2 regions of the Lederbergia sp. B243.17 genome follow, and region 2 is predicted to be linked to the other one. Evidence: predicted binding sites of a transcription regulator. Region 2 holds the regulator's gene; the other holds the start of a gene.

Region 1 (15,214 bases), on a different contig from region 2:
TGTATGAAGAGGCGGTCGATTTGATTGCCGAAATGCAGACAGCGTCCGTGTCGATGCTTCAGCGCAGGTTCCGGATCGGCTACACACGTGCGGCAAGACTGATAGATGAGATGGAAGCGCGGGGAATTGTGGGCCCATATGAAGGAAGCAAACCGCGTGCCGTATTGATAGGGAAGCCGGGAGAAGAACAAAGTTCATAAATAAGTAAAAAAACAAACGAGGCGAATTTATTTCGCGTCTAAATTACTATTTTTCATTTATTTCTAGTAAAAAAAATGGTATAGTATGTTCGATTAGCAGGACAAAAAGGCAATGGGCATCCTTGCTGAACGCCTTTCACTTGCTAAGACAACATTATTAGGGGGTTCTATCTGGTGAAAAAGCATAAATTCGGTATGGCTTTATCACTCATCCTGGCAGCTGGCACGATTCTCGGCGCTTGCGGATCAGGCGACAAGAAAGAAGAAGGGTCTGCAGGTAATAAAGACAAGGACAAAAACTTTACTGCAGCAATCGTAACAGACGAAGGCGGAGTCGACGACAAATCCTTCAACCAATCCGCTTGGGAAGGGTTGCAGGAGTTCGGCAAAACGCATGATATGGAAAAAGGCAACGACGGTTATAACTATTTTGAGTCAAAAACAGATGCAGATTATCAAACAAACCTGAATACAGCGGTCCGCAATAAATTTGATCTAATCTACGGTGTTGGCTTTAAATTGAAGGAGCCTGTTGAAAAAATTGCAAAGCAGCGTCCTGAAAGCCATTTTGCCATCGTTGATGATGTGATCGAAGGCGTGGACAATGTAACGAGCATTACGTTCAAAGAGCATGAAGGCTCCTTCCTTGTCGGCGTTGTTGCCGGCCTAACAACAAAAACAAACAAAATTGGATTTGTCGGCGGGATCGAAAGTGACCTAATCAACAAATTCGCAGCAGGTTTCCAAGCAGGTGTTAAAGCGGTAAATCCGAATGCGACTGTTGATATCCAGTTTGCAGGAAGCTTCTCCGACTCTGCAAAAGGCTCTCAAATCGCAGCTGCCCAGTACAACTCCGGTATTGATGTTATCTACCATGCAGCCGGCGGTGTAGGACTCGGCGTATTTACAGAAGCGAAGAACCTGAAGCAGAAAGACCCTGAGCGCGATGTATGGGTTATCGGTGTTGACCGTGACCAGCATCCTGAAGGTGATGTGAAAATTGGCGACAAAACAGAGAACGTAACATTGACTTCAATGGTAAAACGTGTTGACGTTGCTGTTCAAGACGTCGCTCAAATGGCGAAAGACGGCAAATTCCCTGGCGGAGAAAAATTGGAATATGGTCTTGAAGAAGATGCGATCAAGATTTCTGATTCCAAAGAGCATTTGTCTGAAGAAGTATTGAACAAAGTGAAGGAATACCAAGAAAAGATCAGCAGCGGTGAAATCGAAGTACCGACTACATTGAAATAAGATGTTCACAGGGCCGGCTTTGCCGGCCCATTAAAAATGTTAAATGAATCGCAAGCGCATGCTCGCCATTCATTTAACATTTTTAAGGCTTATGCCTTTATTGTTTGAAAGAAGGGAAGTGTCGAGGTGGAGTACGTAATTGAAATGCTCAATATCCGCAAAGAATTTCCAGGCATCGTCGCCAATGACAATATAACGCTTCAAGTAAAAAAAGGAGAGATCCATGCTCTTCTTGGTGAAAATGGTGCAGGAAAATCGACGCTGATGAATGTCCTTTTCGGCCTCTATCAGCCAGAAAAGGGAGAAATCCGTGTAAACGGCAAACCGGTCCATATTACCGGACCAACCGCAGCAAACAATCTTGGTATCGGCATGGTGCATCAGCACTTTATGCTCGTTGACCCATTCACTGTGACTGAAAACATTATCCTCGGCCAGGAGCCGAAGAAGGGGATGTCAATCGACAGAAAACAAGCGGAGAAGAAAGTGCAAGCGATTTCAGAACAGTATGGGCTTGCCGTTAACCCAAGAGCAAAGATCGCTGATATCTCGGTCGGCATGCAGCAACGGGTAGAAATTTTGAAAACATTATACCGTGGAGCTGAAATTCTTATCTTCGACGAACCGACAGCCGTTCTAACCCCGCAGGAAATTAAGGAGCTGGGGGAAATCATGAAGGCTCTCGTCAATGAAGGAAAGTCGATTATTTTGATCACCCATAAGCTGAAAGAGATCATGGAACTCTGTGACCGCGTCACCGTCATACGAAAAGGAAAAGGAATCGGAACGGTGAATGTAGCGGAAACAAGCGAAAACGATCTAGCCAATCTAATGGTAGGCCGTGAAGTCGTATTTACAACCGAAAAGAAAAAAGCAGAACCAAAAGAAAATGTGCTCGAGATCAGCGATCTGGTCGTGAAAGATTCTCGCGGCGTCGATGCGGTGAGAGGGCTGAATTTGAATGTCCGGGCAGGAGAAATTGTCGGTATCGCCGGGGTCGATGGAAACGGGCAGACGGAATTGATCGAGGCGCTTACCGGTCTTGCAAAGACTGATAGCGGGACAATCAGATTGCTAGGAAAAGACCTTGCTGGCCAGGCTCCTAGAAAAATTACTGAATCCGGTCTTGGACACATTCCACAAGACAGGCATAAACATGGCTTGATCCTTGATTTTCCAATTGGGGAAAATATGGTGCTGCAAACGTATTATAAAAAGCCTTATTCCAAAAACGGTGTGCTTAATTATTCGGAGATATACAAAAAGGCAAAGGGCCTAATTGAAGAATTTGATGTTCGGACGCCGAGCGAATACACACCGGCACGTGCACTGTCAGGCGGTAACCAGCAGAAGGCGATCATCGGCCGCGAAGTAGACCGGAACCCGGATCTTCTGATTGCAGCCCAGCCGACAAGGGGTCTTGATGTCGGCGCAATCGAATTCATCCACCGAAGACTGATTGACCAGCGGGATAACGGGAAAGCGGTTCTGCTCATCTCGTTTGAGTTGGATGAGATCATGAATGTCAGTGACCGGATTGCGGTCATTTATGAAGGGAAAATTGTAGCAATCGTCGACCCGTCAGAAACAAACGAGCAAGAGCTCGGTCTATTGATGGCGGGCGCGCAGAAAGCGGAAGCGGGGGAAGGAACGAATGTCTAAACGGATCAATCATTTGCTCATACCGGTGATCGCCGTCCTGCTCGGCCTGATTGCCGGAGCGATCATCATGCTTGTGAGCGGCCTGAATCCGATTGCCGGGTATTCTGCACTATGGCGCGGCGCATTCGGAGATCAATACTATTTAGGTGAAACGCTTCGGCAGATGACGCCATATATATTTGCGGGGCTTGCAGTCGCCTTTGCATTCAGAACTGGACTGTTCAATATTGGAGTAGAGGGCCAGCTTCTAGTTGGCTGGATCGCTTCTGTTTGGGTCGGGATTGCCTTTGATTTGCCAATGATCATCCACTTGCCGCTTGCGCTTTTGGCAGCGGCGGCAGCAGGGGCATTATGGGGACTTATTCCAGGTATTTTAAAAGCACGGCTCCATGTGCATGAAGTAATTGTCACAATTATGATGAACTACATCGCTTTACATGTGACGAACTATTTGATTCGGAATGTGCTGACAGACAAAAAGGACTCGACTCCTTATGTCCATGAATCAGCTTCGCTCGCTTCAACATTCTTCCAGGACATTACGGATTTCTCCACATTGCATTACGGAATATTCATTGCTTTTGCAGCTGCCCTATTCATGTGGTTCATGCTCGAAAAAACAAAGACAGGCTTTGAACTTCGCTCTGTAGGGTTCAACCAGCATGCATCCGAATATGCCGGTATGAATGTAAAAAGGAATATCGTGCTCTCCATGGTGTACTCCGGTGCCTTTGCCGGTCTTGGCGGTGCAATGGAAGGTCTTGGTACATTCGGAAACGCCTTTATTCACTCCGGATTTTCTGGGATCGGTTTTGACGGGATTGCCGTGGCTCTGCTTGGTGGAAACACCGCGATTGGGGTTGTGCTTGCAGCCTTATTATTCGGCGGCTTAAAGGTCGGAGCGCTGATGATGCCTGAGGCAAATGTACCGAAGGAACTCGTTGAAATCGTCATTGCACTCATCATTTTCTTTGTCGCCTCCAGCTACATGATCCGTATGCTGTTGGCACGCTTCAAGAAGGGGGGGAAATAAGTGGACGTTTTATCTTTGATTATCACATCATCCATCGTAGCTGCTGCTCCACTTATTTTCACTGCGCTCGGCGGCGTTTTCTCAGAACGATCGGGTGTCGTCAATATTGGATTGGAAGGTTTAATGGTGATCGGTGCCTTCACCGCCATCATTTTCAACTTACACATGAGCTCGACTTTTGGAGCGGCAACACCATGGATCGCTATCCTTGTTGGGATGGTCGCAGGTGGGGTTTTCTCCCTCCTGCACGGGGTCGCTTCGATTACTTTCCGAGCTGACCAAGTTGTCAGCGGGGTTGCGATCAACTTTCTTGCCTTGGGTTTGGCAATGTTCCTCACCAAAAAGATCTATGACCGCGGACAGACAGAAATGATCTTGTACAACATCCGGAAGATCGATATTCCGGTGCTGAGTGACATTCCAATCATCGGAAAACTGTTTTTCAGCAATGTCTCCTACGTTTCCTATGTCGCAATCTTGGTCGCTTTTATTGCCTGGTATGTCATTTTCAAAACGCCATTCGGCTTGCGTCTCCGTTCAGTCGGTGAGCATCCGATGGCAGCAGACACGATGGGGGTTAACGTTTCCAGAATGCGGTATATCGGCGTATTCATTTCCGGTCTTCTCGGAGGAGCCGGTGGTGCGGTGTATGCACAGTCAATCACACTGGACTTCAGCCAATCAACGATCGCGGGCCAAGGCTTCATGGCCCTCGCCGCAATGATCTTCGGTAAATGGCATCCACTCGGAGCAGCAGGCGCAGCCATCTTCTTCGGCTTTGCCCAAAGCCTGAGTATCGTTGCTTCGAGAATTCCATTCCTTGAATCCGTACCAAGCGTATTCCTGCTCATTGCACCATACGTTCTCACCATCCTAGCCCTCGCAGGCTTCATCGGCCGCGCCGACGCACCAAAAGCAAGCGGCCAGCCGTATGTGAAAGGGAATAGGTAAGAAGAAAAGCGGAGGGTGGCGTTTAGGGGCGTACGGACTGGAGGAAAATCCAACGAGATAAAGGAAACACGGCGACGCAGGAGCCGATGTTGACTTATCGTAGGCGGATTTCCGAAGTCCGCTAGCCCCTGCCGCCCGGAGCTGGACAAGGAAAAGCGGAGGGCGCCTGCTAATCGGCGACAAGCGCTGGAAGAAAAGACCGGGTGGGTGCTTTCCAACCCACCTGTTCTTTTCTGAAGCGACCTCGAGCCGATGGCGCCCGGAGCTGGACAAGCGAAAAGCGGAGGGCGGTGTTTAGGGGCGTACGGACTGGAGGAAAATCCAACGAGATATAGGAAACACGGCGACGCAGGAGCCGATGTTGACTTATCGTAGGCGATTTCCGAAGTCCGCTAGCCCCTGCCGCCCCCGGAGCTGGACAAAGAAAAGCGTAGGGCGATTGATCAGGGGCGACAGGCATAAGAGTAAAACGGAAAGAGACGCTTTCCAGTCTGTATCCGTTTATAGCTTATGACCCCGAGCCCCAATCGCCCGCAGCTAAACAACGAAAAGAAGATGTGCCGCTTTGCAAAAAACGGGCTCATCCAGATAACCAAAAGCCAGCTTCCGATTCGGAGCTGGCTTTTTCGTATAAAGAAATTCATTGTCACATATTATAAGAAGAATGCCGTTTTATGCAGCTGAAGGGGTTTAACTTGATGAAATAGTGAAAGAATCGGTATAGTGAAATCATTACATACAAATTTTGGAGGAGTGTACATGGAGCATATTCAGGAAACGATCAGGCAGATGCCGGGTCTCTCGGTCCATCTGATTCAGACCGAAAAATTCAAAACGAATACAATCATGTTGAGAATGAAAGCGCCGATCGATGAAGAAACGGCAACACACCGGGCGCTGCTTCCATATGTACTGCAAAACAGTACAAAAAACCATCCGACTACCGCTGCGCTTCGGTCCCAGTTAGAAGAGCTTTACGGCGCTTCGCTGTATGTCGACCTAAGCAAAAAAGGCGAATATCATATTATTTCAGTGACAATGGAAATTGCCAATGAAAAATTCCTGCAAGACAAGACGCCGCTTTTGCAAAAGGGCATGGATCTACTAAGGAGTGTAATCCTCGAGCCGAATGCAGAAAACGGGGCATTTGAACAAGCGACAGTCGAGCGTGAAAAACGAAATCTCCGCCAGCGCATTCAATCTATCTATGATGATAAGATGCGTTATGCCAGCACGCGGCTGATTGAAGAAATGTGCAAAGGCGAGCCTTATGCTGTGCCGGTGAACGGTGTGCTTGAAGATGTCGATGCCATTACCCCTGAATCGCTGTACAACTATTACGAGAAGGCGATCCGCGAAGATCAGCTCGACTTGTTCATCGTTGGGGATCTTTCTGAAATCCAGCCGACAGCATTGTTAGACGAGTGGCATTTTGAGGAGCGGGAGCCGCGGAAAACCGAGAGCGCATCTGTAAAGCCGATTCAAAAGGTAAACACGGTTAAAGAAGTACAGAAACTGAATCAGGGTAAGTTGAATATCGGTTACCGCACCCACATCCAGTACGGAGATGAAGATTATTTCCCGCTTCAAGTATTCAACGGTATTTTTGGCGGCTTCCCGCATTCCAAGCTTTTTATTAACGTACGGGAAAAGGCAAGTCTTGCTTATTACGCAGCAAGCCGGTTAGAAAGCCATAAAGGCCTCATGCTCGTCATGTCCGGGATTGAAAGCGACAAATTCGACCAAACCGTCAGCATTATCGAAGAACAGCTCCAGGCCATGAAATCTGGAGACTTTACCGACGAGGTGCTTGCCCAGACAAAATCGGTCATCCAGAATCAGCTTCTGGAAACTCTCGACTCCTCACGAGGCATGATCGAAATGCTTTACCACAATGTTTTGGCGAAAACGGACATAAAGCCGGAAGATTGGCTGTCGTCCGTCGAAAAAACAACAAAAGAGCAGGTCGTAGAAGCGGCTGGCAAGGTTGAGCTTGATACGGTTTATTTCTTAAGCGGGGAAGGTGAGTAAAAGATGGAGAAATTGGAATTTCAGCAGCTGGAAGAAACGCTATATCATGAAAAGCTGGAAAATGGGCTGGAAGTCTATGTCCTGCCAAAACCCGGCTTTAATAAAACATTTGCAACATTTGCAACGAAATACGGATCGGTAGACGATACTTTCGTTCCGATTGACAGTACAGAAATGAAAAAAGTGCCGGATGGGATTGCCCATTTTCTTGAGCATAAAATGTTTGAAAAGGAAGACGGCGATGTTTTTCAGCTGTTCAGCAAGCAGGGAGCCTCTGCTAACGCCTTCACCTCTTTTACAAGGACCGCGTATTTGTTTTCAAGTACAACGGAAACTGAACGGAACCTGCAGACGCTGATCGATATGGTGCAAAAACCTTATTTCACTGAGGAAACAGTGGAGAAGGAAAAAGGGATCATTGGCCAGGAAATCAAAATGTATGACGACAATCCTGATTGGCGCTTGTATTTCGGTGTGATTGAAAATTTATACAAAAATCATCCGGTGCGAGTCGATATTGCCGGTACTGTCGAGTCGATTTCCCATATTACGGCAGATCTGCTTTATGAGTGCTACAACACCTTTTATCACCCAAGCAATATGCTTCTCTTTGTTACCGGTCCGGTCGATCCAGAAGCGATCATCGGCTACATCCGTGAAGATCAAGAGAAGAAAAATATCTCGCCGGCAAAACCGATTGTAAGGCAAGAAGTCGCAGAGCAAGAAAGTGCAGCGGAAAAGAAGCAGATCATTCCGATGAATGTGCAAATGCCTAAATGCATGGTTGGAGTTAAAGGGTTCAATGTCGACATTAGCGGAGAGGCCATGCAGAAGCAGGAGCTTGCGGCTATGCTTCTGCTCGACATCCTGTTCGGGAAAAGCTCAGCGAATTATGAGGAGCTGATCAAGGAAGGATTGATTGACGATACCTTTCAATACGATTATTCACAGGAGCACGGATTCGGTTTTGCTCTTGCTGGCAGCGATACAGAGAAGCCGGATGAACTTGCAGAACGTCTGCAAAAGATGATGCTCGAAGCGGCGAATGGCAGCAATTTGACAGAGGATGCGCTCGAACGGTCGAAGAAAAAACGGATTGGCGGCTTTTTGCGCTCTTTGAATTCACCTGACTTTATCGCCAACCAGTTTACGCGCTATGCTTTCAATGAAATGGATTTATTCCGCGTCGTTCCCGTTTTGGAACAACTGCAGCTTGCGGACATTAAAGAAACAGCCGCTAACCTCTTTAAGGAAGACCGGATGACGGTTTGCCAAGTGGTGCCGGCGAAATAAAAATGGAAGGGCCATCTTCAGGATGGCTCTTTCTGATGGGAGAGCGTTCGAATGGGAAAATATGCATTGATTACGGGTGCAAGCGGAGGGATCGGATCCGCGGCAGCAAGAGCCCTGGCCCAAGAGGGATGGAATCTATATCTTCATTATAACAAGGGGAAAGAACGGATTGAGGCACTTGCCAGGGAATTGGATAATGAGCAAGTTGAGGTTATTCCAATCTGTGCTGATTTGGAAATAGAAGAAGGGGCAGAACGGCTGGCCAGCCAGATTTTTTCTGTACAGGCTATTGTTTATTGCAGTGGTCGGGCTCCCTACGGGTTGTTTTCTGATCTTGCTGATGAAACGGTTGACGAAATACTGCAGCTCAATGTAAAAAGCCCTGTTCTGCTAATCAAAAAGCTGCTTCCCAAGCTCCTTCGCAACGAAGCATCTCAAATTGTCCTTGTCAGCTCGATTTGGGGTCAGACCGGTGCTGCCTGTGAAGTGATGTATTCTGCTGCCAAGGGTGCGCAAATATCCTTCGTAAAAGCACTAAGCAAGGAAACAGCACGATCGGGCCTGCGGATCAATTGCGTTGCACCGGGAGCAGTGAAAACAAATATGCTCGGCCGTTTTTCAGACGAAGAAATCGAAGAACTGGAGGACGAAATACCGGTAGGAAGATTGGCAGAGCCGAGGGAAATCGCCGACTCAATCGCCTTTCTCCTGTCGCCAAAGGCCTCCTATATTACGGGCCAAGTATTGGCAGTCAATGGTGGATGGTATACATAAGGAGATTATGGTAAACAAAAATTGTCGGAAGCCTCCGATGCATAATCAGAAAAAGGGCAGCGCATAATATAGCTGAACGATGATTTAAAAGGAGGCAATGAAATGTCAATACTCGAGAACTGGGATCAGTGGAAAAATTTCCTCGGCGACCGCTTGGATCATGCACAAGACCAAGGAATGTCGCAGGATGTTATCCACCATCTTGCTCATCAAGTGGGAGATTATCTTGCAAACGAAGTTGACCCAAAAAACGAACAGGAGCGCGTGCTGGCCGATTTGTGGTCCGTCGCTTCCGAAGAAGAACAACAGGCAATTGCCAGCATGATGGTGAAACTTGTCGAAAACAACAGCACCAAATAAACATCGCATAAATTTAAGAGGGGAATATTTTCCTCTCTTTTTTTATTTTCGACAGGAATTGCGCCGGTTTTTTTCTCCATTTTCAAGTAGGTTTCCCTTTCAAATTTTTATATAATCAGCTATGATAAAGGCGGGACTGAGTTGAGAAAACGAACATCATCTCATTGATTGGAGATGTGAAAATGGATCGAAAAGAATGGTATTTGGAATATGAAATCATCATCGACCGGCCGGGATTGCTTGGGGACGTTTCCTCGCTGCTCGGTATGCTGTCGATCAATATTATTAGCATCAATGGTGTCGACAGCGGGAGGCGAGGCTTGCTATTGAGGGCAAGAAGCGAAGAACAGATCATCCGGCTTGAATCGATTCTGGAAACGGTTGAAACGATTAAGGTGACAAAAATCAGGGAACCGAAGCTGCGTGACCGGCTTGCCGTACGTCACGGACGCTATATCCACAGAGATATGGACGACAAGAAAACATTCCGGTTCGTCCGGGATGAACTTGGTCTACTCGTCGATTTTATGGCGGAGCTTTTTAAGCAGGAGGGGCACAAACTAATCGGCATCCGCGGGATGCCCCGTGTCGGAAAAACGGAGTCGATTGTCGCTGCAAGCGTCTGTGCCAATAAAAAATGGCTGTTTGTCTCTTCCACTTTGTTGAAGCAGACGATCCGCAAGCAATTGATCCAAGATGAATATAACGAAAATAACATCTTTATTTTGGATGGAATCGTATCACGCAGACGGGCCGATGAGCAGCACTGGCAGCTCGTCCGTGAAATAATGCGGCTGCCAGCCGTAAAGGTGATTGAACATCCTGATATTTTCGTTGAGCATTCCGAGTATTCTATGGACGATTTCGATTATATTATCGAGCTGCGACATAGTCCGGATGAAGAAATTACATATGAGGTTGTGGAGAAAAACAATTTATTTAATCAAACCGGCGGATTCGGTTTTGATTTTTAGAATGGCAGGTGTTTTCATTGACGGAATTAGGAAGCCGTCTGCGCATGGCAAGAGAAGAAAAAGGCCTTAGTCTCGATGAGCTTCAGGCAATGACAAAAATTCAGAAGAAATATTTGATTGGTATTGAAGAAGGGGAGTACAGTGTCATGCCCGGCAAATTCTATGCACGGGCATTTATCAAGCAATATGCCGAAGCAGTTGGCCTCGAGCCGGATCAGCTTTTTGAAGAATTCAAAAGCGATATACCGCCGGCGTACGAGGACGACCTGCCTGAGCAGCTGTCTCGTGTACAATCAAGGGGCGGATTCAGCGCTGGTAACTCGAAAGTGATGGAATTGTTGCCGAAGATTGGTGTTGCAGTATTCGTGATAGCCGTGTTGTTTGTCATCTGGCTTCTCGTGATGAAAGTTTGGGACGGCGACGGAAAGCAGCCTGGAGATGCAGGAGAAGGATCTGTCGGCTTCAAGCAATCGGATCAGGTGCAGACACCTGACAAGCCTGAAGGGGAAGACCAAGCTAAGGACGACAAAAAAGAAGATGCCGCAAAAGGCGAGGAAGAGGCTCCTGACAATGAAACAACGTCACAAACTCTGACGGCTGCTGGAGTATCTGGCGACCAGACTACTTATACGCTGACAGGAACCGATTCGTTTGCGTTGAAAATGAATGTCGTTCCGAATGGTGAAAGCTATGTCCGTGTCCGAGATGCGGCAGGCAAAACGCTCCTTGATGGAACGCTCGGACGTGACCCGCTTGGAGAATCGCAGGAGCTTGACCTTTCAGGACAAGGAGAAATCTCAATCCGGATTGGCAGTACGCCGAATTTGGAGTTATTCGTGAATGGCGAGAAGCTCCAATATGAACAGGATCCTGCCACCAGAGATGTTCAAACGATCAACATTCAGTTTACCAAGACGGAGTAGGCAGTTGTTATTGCCTCCCGTCTTCGGGAAATAAAGTAAAAGAAAGAAGCCGATACCGCCGCTCGTCCGGCGGTTATTTGTTCAGGAGGTCAGACAAGTGAATTTACCGAATAAGATTACCGTATCCCGCATATTATTAATCCCAGTTTTTGTTATCTTGATGCTTGTCCCGTTCAACTGGGGCACATTGCACGTTCTGGGAGCGGACATTAAAACAGCTCATTTGATCGGAGCGCTCATTTTTATTATTGCCTCTGTTACAGACTGGATTGACGGCCATTTTGCCCGCAAATACAATCTGGTAACCAATTTAGGGAAATTTCTTGATCCGCTTGCAGACAAGCTGCTAGTATCAGCCGCATTGATCGTGCTGGTGGAAATGCAATTGGCGCCGTCATGGATTGTAATCATCATTATTAGCCGTGAATTCGCAGTTACAGGCCTTAGATTGATCTTGGCGGGAACAGGAGAAGTAGTTGCCGCAAATATGCTCGGAAAGATCAAAACATGGACACAGATCATTGCGATTTCAGCATTGCTCCTCCATAACATTCCATTTTCCGCAGTCAATTTTCCGTTTGATATCGTTATGCTCTGGGTTGCGATGTTTTTCACAGTTTGGTCCGGATACGATTATTTCCAGAAAAACTGGGAAGTATTTAAACATTCCAAGTAAAACATGCTATTCATTTTAAAAGGAGAGGGATTGAGGGGATGAACGCAGAAATTATCGCGGTCGGGACAGAGCTGTTGCTCGGCCAGATCGCCAACACGAACGCTCAATACCTGTCCGGGCAATTGGCTGAGATAGGTGTCAACATGTATTATCATACGGTCGTCGGCGACAATCCGGCCAGGCTGGAAAAGGCCATCAAGATTGCCGAAGAGCGAGCTGACCTGATCATTTTCACAGGCGGTCTTGGACCGACGAAGGATGATCTGACGAAAGAGACGATTGCCCGCCATCTGGGCCGCGGCCTGAAAAAAGATGAAGAAGCGATGAACACGATTGTTGAATATTTTGAACGGACAAAGCGGAAAATGACTCCTAATAACGAAAAGCAGGCGCTTGTCCTTGAAGGGGCCAAGGTGCTGCCGAATGAGCATGGCATGGCACCAGGTATGTTCGTTAAGGAAGGAGCGCATTTGTACATGCTTCTCCCGGGACCTCCACATGAAATGAAGCCGATGTTCCGTAAATTCGGACGTCCTGCCATCCTTGGCAAATTGGATTCGGTGGAGAAGATCCAATCCCGTGTCCTCCGGTTTTTCGGAATTGGCGAAGCGATGCTTGAGGATGAACTGTCAGATATGATTGATTCTCAGTCAAATCCTACGATCGCGCCGCTTGCCGGTGAAGGTGAAGTGACAATCAGGCTGACAGCAAGAGCTAAATCCGAAGAAGAAGCCGATAAAATGATCGATGAGACGGAGAAGGAAATTCAAAAGCGTGCTGGCGAGTTCTTCTATGGCTACGATGATACAAACTTGATGCGCGAATTGCTCAAGGAGCTGGAAAACCGGAAGCTGACGATCGCGGCAGCGGAGAGTTTGACAGGCGGTCTGTTCCAGTCAGAAATGACGTCGGTCACCGGTGTGAGCACAATGCTGATTGGCGGTATCGTCTGCTACTCGAATAAGGCGAAGATGGAACTATGCAAGGTGAAGGAAGCGACTCTTGAAGAGTTCGGGGCTGTTTCAAAAGAGTGTGCAATTGAACTCGCTGAGAACACACGGGAGCTGCTTGGAGCCGACATCGGCATCAGCTTTACCGGGGCAGCCGGTCCGGATGCGCTTGAAGGCCATCCGGCAGGGACTGTCTGGATCGGTATATCGATTAAGGGCCAAGAGACAAAGCCATTCCTGCTGCAGCTGAGCGGATCTCGAAATGGCAACAGGAAAAGATCGGTCCAATACGGCTGCTATTATTTATTGAAAGAACTGACTTCAGGCCGGGGACCGGCACGGACAGAATAATGGAATAAGATGGGCAGTCCAAAGCCGGATGAGACGGTTTCACGGGCTGTCCTTTTCTATCTCCTTTGAGTGTATGGCGATTGAGAGAAAAATAGTTTATAATGCCGATTTGCTAGAAAACAGAAGGGGATATCCCGTTTTTATATAGGAAAAAAAGGCAAATCTCTCTTGTATTCTTTTGAAAAATAATCGAATAAATGTTCGCTTTTTGCTTGGCAAAGCCAAGAAAAAGCGGTATAATAAAGTTAAGTTCTTAATGAAACAACATGAACAACACGATAATCGTTGATTATATATTTTGAGGAGGAAAACGAGTGAGTGATCGTCAAGCAGCGCTCGATATGGCGCTAAAACAGATAGAAAAGCAATTTGGTAAAGGGTCGATTATGAAATTGGGCGAACAGACAGACCGCAAAGTTTCAACGGTCCCTAGCGGCTCTCTAGCGCTCGATGTAGCGCTCGGTGCAGGCGGGTATCCGCGCGGCCGTGTCATTGAAATTTACGGCCCGGAAAGTTCAGGTAAAACAACAGTGGCACTCCATGCGATTGCCGAAGTACAGGCGAATGGCGGACAAGCCGCTTTCATCGATGCGGAGCACGCACTGGACCCTGTCTATGCCCAAAAACTTGGCGTTAATATCGATGAACTGCTGCTGTCCCAGCCGGATACAGGGGAGCAGGCGCTGGAAATCGCTGAAGCGCTCGTCCGAAGCGGTGCCATCGAAATTATCGTTGTCGACTCGGTCGCGGCTCTTGTACCAAAAGCCGAGATTGAAGGGGAAATGGGAGACTCCCACGTCGGCCTCCAAGCACGTCTCATGTCCCAAGCACTCCGGAAGCTGTCGGGTGCGATCAATAAGTCGAATACGATTGCTATCTTCATCAACCAAATCAGGGAAAAAGTCGGCGTCATGTTCGGGAACCCGGAAGTCACTCCTGGCGGCCGCGCGCTGAAGTTCTATTCCTCTGTCCGTCTTGAAGTCCGCCGTGCAGAACAATTGAAGCAAGGCCAGGACATCGTTGGTAACCGGACAAAGATCAAAGTGGTGAAAAACAAGATTGCCCCTCCGTTTAAAGTGGCGGAAGTGGACATCATGTATGGCGAAGGGATTTCCCGCGAAGGGGAAATTATCGACATGGGCTCCGAGCTCGACATCGTCCAGAAGAGCGGATCCTGGTATTCCTTCAATGAGGAGCGCCTTGGTCAAGGACGTGAAAATGCCAAGCTGTTCCTAAAAGAGAACAAAGGGCTTCGTGATGAGATCATGTACAAAATCCGTGATCATTACGGCCTTGACGCCGAACGGATTCTTCCAGAGGCAGATGAAGAGGAAGAACCGGAAGAATTCAGCCTTCTTGAAGAATAAACTTGTTGAGCAGCAAAGCATTCCCGCTTTGCTGTTTTCTCTATCCAGATTAGTGAGCGAGCGCTCAGTCGGTTGAGAGCGAGGATAGGCTTGTCGCTGATAAGCCGCCTTCCGCTTTTCCATTGTCCAGCTACGGTCGGCAACGACTAGCAGACTTCGAGATTGCGCCTACGATAAGTCAACATCGGCTCCTTCGTCGCCGTGTTTCCTTTATCTGGTTGCAATCCCTCCGGTCCGTACGCTCCTGAGCAAGCCGCCCTGCGCTTTTCTTTGCTTGACTTTATGTGGGGGCGGATTTAAAATTAACATGTATAATTTTAAAATTTTAATGCATGAATTTTGAGACGGGCTTTGTATATTGAGACTTTTGTTGAGATGTACCAGCCGACATGTTAAAAGCATGATACAAGTTCAT
Region 2 (15,214 bases):
GATTGGCGGACAGAAGCTTGGCAAGAAGGCGATCGCTGAATTCATGGGGGCGCTTGGCGTCAACGTGGCAACCGGCATCGTGCTGCGGCAGGTAGCACGCCAGCTTGTCAAGCTGATTCCGTTTGCCGGAAGCGCCATCTCGGGCTTCATTGCATCAGCCGGAACATACGCGCTTTGCGAAGCGGCGGTCGCCTACTTCATCGACAGCAAATCGATGGACAAGGTGAAAGAAACGTATGACCGGGAGTTTGAGGAGAGGAAGCAAGAAGAGGAAGAAGGGCAATAAAGAGAAGGCAGTGCCGAAAGAGAGGCACTGCCTGTTTTTATGTAGTGCCGGGTGTAATATGGTCAATTAAAAAACTTCTACCTGATAACGATGTAAGTCAAACTCCTCCAGCTGGCCTTCAAAATACCTTTTGATTTCTTCTCCATTATTATTTTTGCAATTTACTCTAACTTGAAAAGAATGTTAACTTTTCATAATTCTCATAGCCTTTCTTCAGCCTCTTCATAAATGCCAGCCTGAAAAAACTTTTCGATTGCATATTTTTCGGTTGGTGTAATTGAAAGAAATTTAATTCCATATCCTAATACAAATAGGACAGCCAGACAGAGTAAAAAACCACGTACTTTTTTTTCATACTCAGCGCCCTCTTATACATCAACTCGCATAACGACCGATCAGTAACCAAAAGCGGAAAGGGGATAGCACCCCCTTATCCCGCTTTCTACAGGGCCCAAATTACTGAATTGATGAACAAAATGGCCAATGCAGCCACGGCAAGATACTTTCCGATTTTTTGAACCAATGGCCTTTCAAATACGCGAATAAATAAGAAAAGAAAGCCTACAATCCAGATACCATCTTTAAAGAAATTCGTAAAAGCATTATAGAATACTTTTAAGGAAAACAATAAAAACTCCACATTTAATCCCCCTTTGATTAACTAGACGTCTAACACGGGATAAAGGATTCTTTTTCATTGGCAATTTTATAATTGAACTTGGCAAGCTCAGTTCCCAATAACAATTTTTCAAACGAGAGAGTTCACCACTCTGTGTCCTTTAAGGTGTGAGTGACAATATGGCAGACACAGCATGCGGGTAGGGACCGATCTGCTTTGTCTAGTAAATGAAAATCTCTTGCTGTTATTTTCCATATAACTGTTACAATGTTTGTACACTTCAAATAATCTTCTTTTGTAAAGAAGAAAGGTGTGGGAATGGACGTCATATACTTCATTTGGAGGTGAATAGATGAAAAGAATCATCATTGGCGGTTTTTCCCTGCTGGGTGGGCTCATGCTCGTTTTGACCATTATTATTGTGGGAGCTAATTATGCACCTCACATTTCATCGTGGTCGGGACGGTCAAAGCTGTGGTATGCCATCTTTGGCGAGAAACAGTTTGCGGGCGAAACGGTCGATTCGCTATTTTTGGGCTTTCCTTTCATAGCCGGGGTGATTTTGACGGTTATCGGTCTAGTCATCTTGGGGTATGAGTATTTCCAGTCGATTCGCTCAGAAAAATGATGAGGATAGGGGGCTGATTTACTTGGGAGAGATGAAAAAAGCTGTGATTGGATCGATTGAAGGCTTATCCGTTTTGGCGATTGGCCTGCTTGCAACCGTCTATGTTTTAAAAATGGTTTATGCGAATTACGGGATTTCGTTCGAAGGGAACGTTTGGGTAAATTGGTTTGCGCTATCTTATCTATTATTCGGTTTGTACACAATTGTGATCGGTTTTTTTATCTCCAAGAAAAGCATTTTCTTTAACAAGCGGCTAAACTCGGTGCGATTCTGGCTGCTTTGTCTTGCATCGTTGTTTATCGTTGTTTTTCCTATTGCCATCGGAGAGAATCCGTTTTAGTGCATTCTCATAATCTAAAATTAGACATGCAGCTAGATTTAAGGTTTATTAGGAAAGCGAGAGGTGTTTTCATGATTCACTATCAGCAAGGCAATCTTACGGTTTTTCAAAGCGCTTTGTATAAGACAACGACGGCCGTCATCGAATCGGCTGAGGCCGTGATTCTGACGGATCCCAATTGGCTGCCGGGTGAAATTGATGAAATTAGAGATTTCGTTGATCAGCGCAAGGGCAATAAGGAGCTTTATATTGTATATACGCATAGTGATTTTGACCATATCATCGGGTCAGGAGCCTTTCCTGAGGGAAAGGTTATTGCCACCGAAGAATTCCAGCAGCATCCTACTAAAGAAGCGGCGGTCCAGGCAATTCTTGAGTTTGACCAGAAGTATTACATCGAGAGAAATTATACGCCATCGTATCCGGAAGTGAATTTCACGGTCGTAGCAGATGGTGAAACGTTGAAGGTGGGCGATTTGACCTTGACGTTTTACAAAGCTCCCGGGCATACGAACGATGGTTTGTTCACCGTTGTGGAGCCATATGGAATTTTCCTGGCAGGAGATTACTTGTCGGATGTCGAATTACCGTTCATTTACAGCAGTTATACGGATTATCTCAATACGGTGGAAAAAGCTCAGCATATTTTGGATACATACGATCTCAATCAATTGGTCCCGGGGCATGGTTCTGTGACGGACCAAAAGCGGGAGATGGAAGAGCGAATTCGTTTTTCAAAGAGTTATTTGCAGCAGCTGCCTAGTGATAGCGGAGAACTCGAGAAGGAATGCCGGGAGAAATTCCGGTTTTATGATGGAATGAAAGGCAGCCATTTAGACAATGTGAAAATGGCAGAAGAAACTAATTACTGAGCTGTTACAGTGTAAAGAGAGGGATGCCGCGGCATCCCTCATTTATTTGCTTCCGCATATTCCTCCCAGTCCAGTACTTCAATAGCCTCGGACCAGTGGAGCACCGTGCCAACAAAGTCCTTGATGTCGAGACCCGGCATTTCATATGTATATGCTGTGTTGGCCGTTCCCGTCGCACTTTCTATAAACGTCACTTCATAGCCGCGGTCAAACGCAGCGATGGCGGTGAACATGCAGCAGAATTCGGTATTGAATCCGATTATATATACGTGATTTATGTCTGATTTGCGGAGGAAGGAGTCCAGTTCTGTTTTGAAAAAAGAACTGGGTGTCGTCTTCTCAACAATTTCATCAGCAAAGTTTTTTAGCGAGTCATGCAGCTCTGACCCGGCAGATCCGCGGAACAGCGAGCTTTCTTCATTTTCATCAATATGCTTCACAAAAATAATCGGAAGGTCTTGTTCGCGAAAATCCTGAATGACCCTTTCCATCTTCGATAATTCTTCCTTGAAATCCCCCAACTCGACAATTCCATTTTGTACGTCAATCACCAACAGTGCTTTCACTCGACTCACTTCTTTCTTTGGTTTCTTTGTCTTTCAAATATTGCTCGTACACCAGCTGCGCCCTGTCTTTTTTCGGAACATGTGCAAAGGTGCGGGCGTGCAGATCGTTCAGCAAATATAAAATCCTGAACAAGCAGCCGGCAACAATGGCGAATGCGATAATTCCGCCTGCAATTGGCCCCCAAGAGAAGCAGCAATGCACCAAGAGTGGTGGCGAAAATAATGGCCAATGCAAGATTCATTCCTTTTCCTCCCCATCCAACTTTCTTCTTTTTCCACTAGCTCTTACAAGTCGAATCAGCTGCAGTCCGTCACTTTCCATTCCGTCACGATAGGTGAAAGGAAGGAGAGAGAAGAGCGCAATCAAAAAAGAATAGAGGATAAAGTTTTGGTAAAGAAACGCAAACTCTGGATTCTCCCAAACCTATAACGCCGTTCAGGTTAACACGTTAAATAAAATGCCGCCGCCGAATAGAAAGAAGCGCTGAATGGTCGAGAACTTAGAATAGCGATCACCTCTTTAAAAGTAGCAATTTTGCAATAATTTGTAAATGGGAATTAAGAGATAGGGTGTCCTTTTTCTCTCTTGCTCCCTATGTGGGAGGTGAATGGGTCGGATTGAGTTAGTCGGCCCTCTATACATAAGGAGGCGGTTTAGGTGAGTGGATGGTTTCGCATCGATCGGAAGTTGCTCGGTTCAAGAATTTGGAAGGAGCCGGTCACGTTCCGGCTATACGTCTGGCTTCTGGCAAATGCGGCGTTCCAGGAGGGAAGAGAGTTGGAGGGATATGAGGTGCAGAAGGGGGAATTCATCCGGTCCTACTCCAAGCTGGCGGAAGATTTGGCTTATCGTGAAGGAAGAGGGCTGAAGCAGCTTTCAAAAAGCACTGTAAAAAGATCGGTCGATTCGCTTGTGAATGAAGGATTTATCAGCGTTCGCGAAACGGGCTTCGGCACCGTTTTTACAGTGGTGGCGCGACCTGCGGACAATGAGAAGCCGTTCGGCGAACGTTCGGGAAACGTTTCGAGAACGTTCGCCGAACAAAAAGAAGAAGGTAAGAAAGAAAGAAGGGAAAAGAAAGAGGCCAAAGCCGATTTCTTTCAGCTCTTATCGGGATGGAAACGAGAGGGGGAGAAAAAGTGTACAACGCACATGTAGGCTTTTCCCAGCAGGAAATATGGTTCGATCCAGAAGGAATGGTTATTGGCGGAATCTTGCTTGAGCCCTCGGCTTTGGCCGGGCTCACCCTTCGACCGGAGCATTTTTCGCAAACACGCAACCGCCTGATTTTCACAGCGATGCGGGAACTGGAGAAAGACGAGATCGAGATAGATATCGTTACCATTGCTGAAAGGCTAGGGAGCAACCTGGAAAGTGCCGGAAACTACTCGTATATGACAGATTTGGCGGTAAACTGCCCATCTGCTGCAGGGGTCAGCCGCTATGAAAAGATGATCTTGCAAAAACACCGGCTCAACGAAATGGGAAAGGCGGCTGCAGGCTTTTTGCGAAGTCCGTCTGAGGCAGCGGGTGACCAGCTGCTGGAGGCACTGATCGGAATGGAACAGAAGCGGGCAAAAGAAGTCCAGACAACAAGCAGTTTACTCGCTGAGATTGAGGGTGATTTGAGAGCCGATAAGGGTGAAGTGAGCGGAGTGGAGACCGGATACAATCAGCTCGACGGAATGACAGGCGGCTTGCAAAGCGGGGATCTGATCATCCTGGCGGCAAGGCCTTCGATGGGAAAAACAGCCTTTGTGCTGAATCTCGCCAAAAATGCGTGTCAGCGTGGCACATCTGTCGACCTTTTCTCTCTTGAAATGCCGGCAAAGCAGCTTCTTCAGCGGCTGCTGAGCACCCTCTGCCAAATCCACGGATCAAAATGGCGGAATCCATTCCGTTATTTTTCGGAGAGGGAGGAGGAACTCGTCAGCCGGGCGATCCGGCATATCGAGGACTGGCACCTCCGGATCCATGACAAAAGCGGCCAATCGATTGCCGATATTCGTTCCGCCATCCAAATGACAAAGCAGGAACTGCCGGAAAGGAAACGTATGGCCATCATTGATTACTTGCAGCTGATGGATACGGATGAAAGGCAGGAGCGTCATGACCTGGCGATCGGCCGGATTACGCGGGAGCTGAAGGCGACGGCGCGCCAGCTAGAGGTGCCCATCATCCTCCTTTCTCAGCTTTCGCGCTCGGTTGAATCGCGGAATGACAAGCGGCCGATGCTCTCCGATCTGAAAGACTCCGGAAGCATTGAGCAGGACGCGGATCTCGTTCTCTTTTTGTACAGGGATGACTATTACAGCCGGAACACCGAGGAGACGAATGTGACGGAGTGCTTGATCGCCAAGCATCGCAATGGCCCGATTGGAACACTCCGTTATCATTTCCGCAAAGAGACCGGGCAGTTTACCGAAGAGAGTCTCGCAAACTAGCAGCGGCAAAAACGAACAGGAATACGAGTGGCGGTTTTACATATACATGGGATATATCAACTCTTATAAAAAGGATGAAATGGATGCTGAAAATCGCCGCAAGGTCTGTACTCTTTATCACTGCCGCCTTCCTGATCGTATCGGTCATCGCATTTTCCAGCCTGAAAATCAGTTTCCTGTCCATTGCAGGCAAAAACGCCGCCAGTTCCGAGTCTCTGCTCTATTTCATGGCAATGGAGTCGCGAGCCCTTCACTCCGTCCTGCCTGAGATGGATGATGTCTCTTTTACAAAAAGCACGCTAGAATTTCTGACCCATTTGAACGTCAGCGATATCCGCACGTTTCTCGTAAGCGAGATTCCGGGGCTGCAGGCAGCGATGCCGAGACAGCTTGTGGCAGGTGATGACGACGAGTTCGGCCACCTTCCGATCGAATCTCCTGTTCCCCCCGATTTCGGAGACTGGGAGAGCAATGAAGACAAGGAAGCGCCTGTTCAAGAAAAGCCTGAACCTCCTGCTAATCCGGCTGCCTTGATATATCACACTCATACAAGAGAGTCATATCTTCCGTTTAAGCCAGGCGTAACAGACATCAATCAAGCCTTCCATATGGAGAAGAATGTAACGTTATTCGGCAAACGTCTTGGAGAAAAGCTGGAGGAAAAAGGGATAAAAACGCTCGTCAATACGGATGATGTATCAGACATCCTCAATCAGCGGGGAATGACCTATAGTCAAAGCTATAAGGTATCAAGAGAATTGGTGACGGAAGCACTGGCGCAAAACAAGGAAGTTCAGCTTGTGCTCGATATTCATAGAGATACAGCTCGAAAGGATAAAACGACTGCCATGATCAATAATATCAGTCATGCAAAGGTGCTGTTCATCGTCGGAACCGGCCACCCTAATTATGAAAAAAACCTATTGTTTGCAGAAAGGCTGAACAGTTTACTGAAGGCGAAATATCCGTCGCTCTCTCGAGGCGTATGGGACAAGCCGCGTGATTATTACAACAATGGGATATACAACCAGGACCTTGCTGAAAAATCAATTGTCATCGAACTGGGAGGGGTAGACAACACGCAGGATGAACTGAACCGGAGCGTCGACATACTGGCAGAAGTGATCAGTGAATATTACTGGGGAGAAGCCGTTGAGGCAAATAACTAGAATAAGAGCCTGAATGTATATTCAGGCTCCGATATCAATGGATTTGATGTCTATATAGGGCAACAACTTTGCCGAGGATGGAAACAGATTCCAAAATGATCGGTTCCATCGAAGAATTTTCCGGCTGCAGGCGGAAATGGCCCTTTTCTTTATAAAAACGCTTGACGGTCGCTTCGTTTTCTTCCGTCATCGCAACAACGATGTCGCCGTTGCTTGCAGTCTGCTGCTGGCGGACAACCACATAGTCGCCATTATGGATGCCGGCTTCAATCATACTTTCCCCGACGATTTCCAGCATGAAGATATGCTCATCAGCCGGAACGAGATGATCTGGCAGCGGAAAATACTCTTCAATGTTCTCAACAGCAGAGATCGGAATACCTGCCGTAACTTTACCGACAAGCGGCACGTTGACAATATTATGCTTTGGAACCTGTTCATCATCCAGTTGAAGGATTTCAATCGCACGGGGCTTAGTCGGATCCCTTCTGATCAGGCCTTTGCTTTCAAGCCGGGCCAGGTGACCGTGCACGGTCGAACTGGAAGCAAGTCCGACTGCTTCACCGATTTCTCTGACCGAAGGCGGATAGCCCTTGGATTTCACCTCGAGCTTAATAAAATCCATGATATCCTGCTGCCTTTTGGATAGCTTCATTTCTTCATCACGCTCCGCAATTCTTTTATTATCCACATTATAGCATGGTGAGATTTGGAATACAAACATAAGTTCGAACAAGTGTTGACAACAAACAAGTGTTCGTTTTATAATCAAATCAATACATACGAACAAATATTCGATTTTGGGGGATTGGATATGTCTATCATTTGGAAAAAATATTCTTTTGTTATTTTGTTTTTCACTGCAATCGTGCTGATGGCTGCATACTTGGCTTTCCAGGAAGGGCAGGAGAAGAACCGATTTGATACAATAACTGTGAGACAGGGTGAAACATTATGGGAGCTTGCCGACCAGTATGCAGAGAAAGCTGGCATGCACCGCGCCGAATTTGTTGAGAAGGTCCGGCAAGAAAACAATCTGGCCGGAAGGATGATTAAAGACGGCGACTCGATTGTAATTCCTGCACCGCCGGAGAGCTGGCATTCAGGTGAAAGCCAGCTCGCGTTCAGCGCTAAAAGGAAGTGACAGCCAGATGAAAGTGATCATATATTGCCGGGTCAGCACGGAAAAAGAGACACAGGAAACCTCCCTTGCCCGGCAGGAGGAGGAATTGACGGCCGCAGCCCGTGCCTGGCAGTTTGAAGTGGATGCGATCATTCGCGAACAGGCGAGCGGGTATTCGCTCGACCGGCCTGGGGTGCTCGATATGCTTGACCGGATCAAAGAGGAGCAGATTGATGCCGTCCTGATTCAGGATGAGACGCGGCTCGGGCGCGGAAACGCAAGAATTGCGCTCCTGCATTGCCTGATGAAGGAAAATGTCCGGGTGTACAGTTTTGCTCATAATGGTGAATTGCAGATTTCCGAATCGGATTCGATGGTGCTCAAGATCGTCAGCATGGTGGAAGAGCATCAGCGCAAGCTGCATAACTTGAAAATCCAGCGCGGCATGAAGCGGGCTGTGGAGCATGGTTACCGGCCCGAAAAAAACTTGAAGAACCGAGGAAATTTGGAGGGGCGCGAACGGAAAGAGCTTCCCGTCGACGAAATCATCCGGCTGCGGCAAAACGGACTCACGTTCGAGGAGATCGCGGCAACGATGAGGGGGTTCGGCTATGCCGTCTCAAAAGCGACCGTCCACCGGCGCTACAAGGAGCATATGGAGGAGCAGGCCCTCCATGATAATAGTGATAGGACGTAAGAAATCCTCGTATCATCTTTGATAAGATGATACGGGGATTTTTTTATTACGGCATCGATAAAGCTTGAAATTTGTTCTCTACCGCCATTTCTAGTAAGATGGCTTTAATCAAAAAACTTTCCCTCCCAGGTTGGAAATTTTAACGAAAAGGGGTTTTTCGATGCTATCAAAAGAAAAGCTTGAGCGTATTAACCAACTGTCTAAAAAATCGAAGGAAGAGGGGTTAACTGCAGAAGAAGCGAAGGAACAATCAAGTTTGCGCGCCGAATATCTGCAGGTTTTCCGCTCCACGATGAAAGATACAATTGAGCATGTACGTGTATTCGATGAAACAGGAGAAGAAGTGACGCCTGAAAAAGTACGAAAGATCCAGGCAAAGAAAAAACTTCATTAATCTTGAAGGACTTGACCCGGCCATGCACTTGCTGTTTTCTTGCAATGTCGGATTATGTTTGTATTATCGGTCAATTCCGATTATGATGAATATTGACTATTACGTAGATGGAGAGGTTGTTGCACATGTTTGAGAAAATTGATCAACTCGCGGTAAATACGATCAGAACATTGTCGATCGATGCGATCGAAAAAGCGAATTCCGGACACCCAGGCCTGCCGATGGGTGCTGCTCCAATGGCTTACACATTATGGAGCCGCTTTATGAATCACAATCCGAAAAATCCAGCATGGTTCAACCGTGACCGCTTTGTGCTGTCTGCAGGACATGGATCGATGCTGCTTTACAGTCTGCTGCACTTGTCAGGCTACGGAGTGGAGATGGAGGACATCAAAAACTTCCGTCAGTGGGGAAGCCGCACACCGGGACATCCCGAATACGGCTATACGCCTGGTGTAGAAGCGACAACAGGTCCGCTCGGCCAGGGAATCGGTATGGCAGTTGGCATGGCGATGGCAGAAGCGCATCTTGCTGCGACGTACAACAAGGATGATTTTAAAGTAGTCGACCACTTTACATACGCATTGTGCGGAGACGGGGACCTGATGGAAGGCGTTGCATCTGAAGCCGTTTCACTTGCTGGTCACCTGAAGCTTGGAAAACTGGTCATGCTCTATGATTCAAATGACATCACGCTTGATGGCGAGCTGGACAAGTCGTTCTCCGAGAATGTCGGCAAACGTTTTGAGGCATATGGCTGGCAGTATCTGCGTGTAGAAGACGGAAATGACATGGATGAAATCGCGAAAGCAATCGAAGCAGCGAAGGCGGACACATCCAAGCCGACACTGATCGAAGTGAAAACAGTTATCGGCTATGGCGCTCCAAACAAATCCGGCAAATCTGCCGTCCATGGCGCTCCGCTAGGCGAAGCTGAAATGAAGCTGACAAAAGAGGCGTACAAGTGGACATATGAGGAAGACTTCTATGTTCCATCTGAAGTGTATGACCACTTTGAGACTGTGATGGTAAAAGCGGGAGAAGAGAAAGAAGCTGCTTGGAATGAGCTTTTTGAAAAATACAAAGAGGCCAACCCTGAAATCGCGGAACAGCTCAGCAACGCAATAACTGGTGAACTTCCAGAAGGCTGGGATAAAGACGTCCCTGTCTATGAAACAGGAAAAAGCCTTGCTTCCCGGGCTTCGAGTGAGCAAGTGTTGAATGCGATCAGCCAGAACCTGCCTACACTTTTCGGCGGTGCTGCCGACTTGGCAAGCTCCAACAAGACGATGATGAAGGAAAAAGGCGATTTTGACGCATCCAACTATGCGGGAAGAAACGTCTGGTTCGGTGTCCGTGAATTCGGTATGGGTGCAGCGATGAATGGGATTGCCCTTCATGGCGGCCTGCGTGCATTCGGCGGAACATTCTTCGTCTTCTCTGATTACCTGCGCCCGGCCATCCGCCTTGCTTCATTGATGCAACTGCCGGTCACATACGTATTTACCCATGACAGCATTGCGGTCGGTGAAGATGGCCCGACGCATGAACCTGTTGAACAGTTGGCTGCCTTGCGCGCTATGCCGGGATTGTCTGTCATCCGTCCGGGAGACGGAAACGAAACGGCGGCTGCCTGGAAAGTGGCGATGCAGTCGAAGCACCGCCCGACGGCCCTTGTTTTGACAAGACAGAACTTGCCGACCATCGAAGGTACCGATAAAACAGCTCAAGAAGGAGTCGAAAAAGGGGCTTATGTCATTTCGCCTGCTAAAGATGGCAATGCTGAAGCGCTTTTGATTGCAACCGGATCTGAAGTCGGCCTTGCGGTGGACGCTCAGAAAGAGCTTGAAAAAGAAGGTATTTCCGTGTCCGTCGTTTCCATGCCTGCATGGGATCGCTTCGAAGAGCAGTCTGCGGAGTATAAAGAATCCGTCTTGCCGCGTTCGGTGAAAAAGCGCCTTGCGATTGAAATGGGCTCATCTCTCGGCTGGGCAAAATACGCCGGCGATGAAGGTGAAATCATGGCGATTGACCGTTTCGGTGCATCTGCGCCTGGCGAAAGAATCATCGAGGAGTACGGCTTTACTGTTGAAAATGCTGTAGCAAAAGTAAAAGGTATGCTCGGAAAGTAATAGGGTGGGGCTCTGCTGGGTCAATCGTTCCAGCAATAGGGACACCATGAAAGGAGGGGATAACCATTTCCCCTCTTTTTTGCTGAAAATAAAGGGATTCGTCCTTCCATCACGAATAGATAGGATAAGAGCCCATTCGGGGCACCAAGAAGAACTTCATCCGCATGATGCGAGAGCTAACGGGGGAGTGGAAAATTTGCATGAGGACATATTACATTTATCTGATTGAAGAAGAGGTCGCGGCTCATTTCTACGGCCGTGAAAGCAAATTTTATGAATTGTTTGCAGCCAATCATAGGGATGCCCGACTGAATGATATTATCCAAAAGCAAATTGACTACATTACCAAACCTCTGCCCTATTTTGAGCTGCACCGCCATTTGGCTTCCTATCTGCCAACGAGACAAATTGCAATCCGCGGGAAAATTTACAAGGCGCTGACGCGGAGCGGCGAAGAAAGTGCCGAGCTGATGATCAGCAAACGCTGCCTAAAGCTGCGGGCATGGGGAGGCTATGATTCCGAGTCGGTTTTTTTCGAAGTTCTGCGGAAATTCGACGGCCGATTCCTCGCGCTTGACATGGAACACAACCAATACGGCTGGATCAAGCCGATGAAGGAAAGAAAATATGTCTGAAATGTTCCGCCAAGATTGTATATTTCATGCGGATTTAGTAAACTTGAAACAGACAACTTGAAGGAGGAAACACAAGATGACCTGGCAATTCATATTAACGGGGTTCATCTGCTTGCTCGCTGGGGTCGCTCTAGGCTTCTTTATCGCTCGTAAGTACATGATGAATTATTTGAAGAAAAACCCGCCGATTAATGAACAAATGCTCAAAATGATGATGATGCAGATGGGAATGAAACCATCCCAGAAGAAAATCAATCAAATGATGCAGGCAATGAACAAGCAGATGAAATAATCTGCTTCCAAAACCACTTTCCCTGAAGTAAAGGAGAAGTGGTTTTTTGCGTTCCTTCTATATTGCACAATACGCTGGTAAAGACCAGTTCCCAAAGACTGAAAAGTGTGAAGACAGTGCTGTGCAAAATAGACATTGCTTTTTCTTCCGTCTGCATTTAGCCCCTTTACCGATCATCCACGCATGTTTACATACAAGGAAGGAGTGATGAATTTGGAGATCGTCAATATTGAAGGTTTCCCTAATCAGAACATACTCGATCAAATTTTGATTTTGCATGAAAATATCTTTAAAGATTCTGTGGAACTTGTCAGCAAGGCGAAGGACAAACGGAACCTATTATTTACCGTCGGTTTGGAAAAGGACCGGGTAGTCGGATATAAAATCGGTTATGAACTGGACTCTGACTGTTATTATAGCTGGCTTGGCGGGGTTGATGAACGAGAGAGAAAGAAAGGGATCGCTTCAAAGCTGATGGACTGCCAACATTTGTACCTGAAAGAAAAAGGGTACAAGATCGTGCAAACGAAGACGAAAAACAAATGGCGTGGCATGCTTCTGTTAAATATCAAAAGCGGCTTCGATGTGATTGGGACCTATACGGACCGTAGCGGAGAACCGAAAATCATCCTCCAAAAGTGTTTGTGAACAGTCGGGAAGAAGGCCTTATCCCAATAGAGATGTGGACATAGATTAAAGGCACGCGTGCCTCTCGAGGTTGCAATGTCCGATTTCAGAGAATTCATCTAGACAGAGACCATATTTTCAGGTATATTTTTCTTAATTGTGAGAGCGGCCGGACGATTCAGATAGTTGCAGCAGAAGACCGGGTTCAAAAGTGAACTTCACTTTTGGGCCTTTTTCATGCGCGATCTTGCCGCTGGGGTATAGGGGGAGTGGGGTTGAAGGTATTTTTCGATTTGATGTGGTTTTTTAAGCAAGAGAAGAAGGCGTATCTTTGGGGCGTTGTCATGCTGATGGCTGTGGCGCTTCTTCAGCTGATTCCGCCGAAGGTAGTCGGTATTGTCGTGGATGCGATTGCGAGCGGGACTTTGACGGGCCGCACGCTTATGCTTTGGGTTGTGGTTCTTGCCGGGGCAGGTATTGTGATGTATGTGCTCCGCTATTATTGGCGGATCATGATTTTCGGTTCTTCTGTGAAATTGGCGAGGAATTTGAGGCAGGATTTGTTTCGCCATCTGTCAAAAATGTCGCCGTCGTTTTACCAGAAGAATCGGACGGGGGATTTGATGGCTCATGCGACGAATGACATCTCTGCCGTCCAAGGTGCAGCCGGATCGGGTGTACTGACCCTCGTTGATTCGATTATGACCGGAGGAGCAGTCGTCATTGCGATGGCCGCGACGATCAGCTGGAAATTGACACTGATCGCCTTAATCCCAATGCCGTTCATGGCGGTGCTGACAAGCTATTACGGAAATTTGCTGCATAAGCGGTTTGGCACAGCACAGGAAGCGTTCTCGGCGCTGAACGACAAGACGCAGGAAAGTGTATCAGGCATTAAAGTGATCAAGACGTTCGGCCAGGAGAAGGAGGAAGTGGAATCGTTCCGTGAACAGTCGGCGGATGTCGTCCGCAAAAACGTGGCGGTGGCAAAGGTTGATTCCCTGTTCGATCCGACGATTTCGCTTATTGTCGGCCTGTCGTTTTTCCTCTCCCTTGTGTTTGGTGCGAAATACGTCATTGCCGGAGAGCTGACAATCGGGCAGCTCGTTTCCTTTACAACGTATCTCGGCTTGCTCGTCTGGCCAATGCTTGCGTTCGGCTTTCTGTTCAACATAATGGAAAGGGGCCGGGCATCATACGACAGGATCCAGCTGTTGCTTGCACAAAAGCCGGAGATCGAGGACCGGAAAGGTGCGGGTACTGTCCCTCCAAGCGGAGATGTTTCCTATGCGTTGGAGCGTTTCGCGTATCCTGGCGAAGAAGTGGCCGCTCTCGAGGGCATTCATTTTACATTGGAAAGAGGCGGTACGATCGGAATTGTCGGGAAGACAGGTGCGGGCAAGACAACACTGCTTACATTGCTGCTGCGCGAGTATGACGAGTATGAAGGGACTCTATCGATCGGCGGGAAGCGAATTGAGGATGTGACCCAGTTTGCGCTCCGCTCTGCAATCGGCTTTGTGCCGCAGGATCATTTTCTTTTTTCCGCGACGATTCGTGAGAATATCGCATTCGCCAAACCAGATGCGACACAGGAAGAGATTGAAGCGGCCGCTAAAGCTGCACATATCCATCAAGACATCATCAACCTGCCGGACGGGTATGGCACGGTTGTAGGTGAGCGCGGTGTCTCGCTTTCAGGCGGACAAAAGCAGCGGATTTCGATTGCGCGGGCACTCTTGCCGGATCCTGAAATTCTCATGCTCGATGACTCGCTGTCAGCCGTCGATGCAAAAACGGAGGCGGCAATCCTTTCTTCTCTTAGGGAGGAAAGGGACGGAAAAACCACGATGATAACGACACACCGGCTGAGCGCCATCCAGCATGCCAACCTCATTCTCGTGCTTGAAAATGGGAAAATTGCGGAAAGAGGGACACATGAAGAACTAATGGATGAGGACGGCTGGTATAAAATGATGTTCATCAGCCAACAGCTGGAAGAATTAGTGGAACAGGGGGGAGCATGATGGAGAGGAAGACGATTACCGGCAAGGAACAGAAGGAGATTCTTCTCAGACTGCTTGCCTATGCCAAACCGCATAAAAAAAAGCTGAGCATCGCTTTTTTGTTGCTCCTGTTTGCTACGCTCTGTGACATAGTTGGCCCGATTTTCATCAAAGTGTTCATCGATGATTATTTGACGCCGCGTCATTTCCCGGCTGGACCGCTGATCGTGATTGCTTCGATGTTTCTTTTTATTCAGCTGGCAAATGCCGTCTTTATGTATTTTCAATTCGTAACGTTCCAGGAGGTCGCCTTGTGGATCATCCAAAAGCTCAGGGTCGATATTTTTGCGAAAGTACAAAAGCTCGGGATGCGTTATTTTGAC

What was found. The regulator LexA, encoded in region 2, represses DNA repair genes until DNA is damaged. The targets are predictions, from matches to a motif close to CGAACATATGTTCG.
Region 1: a site for LexA is predicted at 13,623-13,636, ahead of recA (recombinase RecA). Genes of this name have one in related genera too.

The regions. Positions count from the first base shown of each region.
Region 1 is NZ_JBWBKF010000024.1:37,711-52,924, reverse strand. Features, by position in the region: gene AC0TWI_RS03290 (FtsK/SpoIIIE family DNA translocase) at 1-200, shown strand, start outside; gene AC0TWI_RS03285 (BMP family lipoprotein) at 375-1,454, shown strand; gene AC0TWI_RS03280 (ABC transporter ATP-binding protein) at 1,581-3,116, shown strand; gene AC0TWI_RS03275 (ABC transporter permease) at 3,109-4,149, shown strand; gene AC0TWI_RS03270 (ABC transporter permease) at 4,150-5,100, shown strand; gene yfmF (EF-P 5-aminopentanol modification-associated protein YfmF) at 5,860-7,131, shown strand; gene yfmH (EF-P 5-aminopentanol modification-associated protein YfmH) at 7,135-8,424, shown strand; gene ymfI (elongation factor P 5-aminopentanone reductase) at 8,476-9,198, shown strand; gene AC0TWI_RS03250 (DUF3243 family protein) at 9,301-9,558, shown strand; gene AC0TWI_RS03245 (DUF3388 domain-containing protein) at 9,741-10,532, shown strand; gene AC0TWI_RS03240 (helix-turn-helix domain-containing protein) at 10,550-11,455, shown strand; gene pgsA (CDP-diacylglycerol--glycerol-3-phosphate 3-phosphatidyltransferase) at 11,553-12,131, shown strand; gene AC0TWI_RS03230 (competence/damage-inducible protein A) at 12,170-13,432, shown strand; gene recA (recombinase RecA) at 13,747-14,799, shown strand.
Region 2 is NZ_JBWBKF010000076.1:88,365-103,578, reverse strand. Features, by position in the region: gene AC0TWI_RS14535 (GTPase family protein) at 1-286, shown strand, start outside; gene AC0TWI_RS14530 (hypothetical protein) at 729-926, opposite strand; gene AC0TWI_RS14525 (hypothetical protein) at 1,258-1,533, shown strand; gene AC0TWI_RS14520 (hypothetical protein) at 1,565-1,873, shown strand; gene AC0TWI_RS14515 (MBL fold metallo-hydrolase) at 1,945-2,745, shown strand; gene AC0TWI_RS14510 (isochorismatase family protein) at 2,784-3,311, opposite strand; gene AC0TWI_RS14505 (hypothetical protein) at 3,289-3,546, opposite strand; gene AC0TWI_RS14500 (hypothetical protein) at 3,970-4,470, shown strand; gene dnaB (replicative DNA helicase) at 4,452-5,756, shown strand; gene spoIIP (stage II sporulation protein P) at 5,840-6,925, shown strand; gene lexA (transcriptional repressor LexA) at 6,960-7,580, opposite strand; gene yneA (cell division suppressor protein YneA) at 7,740-8,069, shown strand; gene AC0TWI_RS14475 (YneB family resolvase-like protein) at 8,077-8,745, shown strand; gene AC0TWI_RS14470 (DUF896 domain-containing protein) at 8,906-9,139, shown strand; gene tkt (transketolase) at 9,265-11,271, shown strand; gene sirA (sporulation inhibitor of replication protein SirA) at 11,472-11,906, shown strand; gene AC0TWI_RS14455 (YneF family protein) at 11,983-12,198, shown strand; gene AC0TWI_RS14450 (GNAT family N-acetyltransferase) at 12,406-12,846, shown strand; gene AC0TWI_RS14445 (ABC transporter transmembrane domain-containing protein) at 13,101-14,852, shown strand; gene AC0TWI_RS14440 (ABC transporter ATP-binding protein) at 14,852-15,214, shown strand, end outside.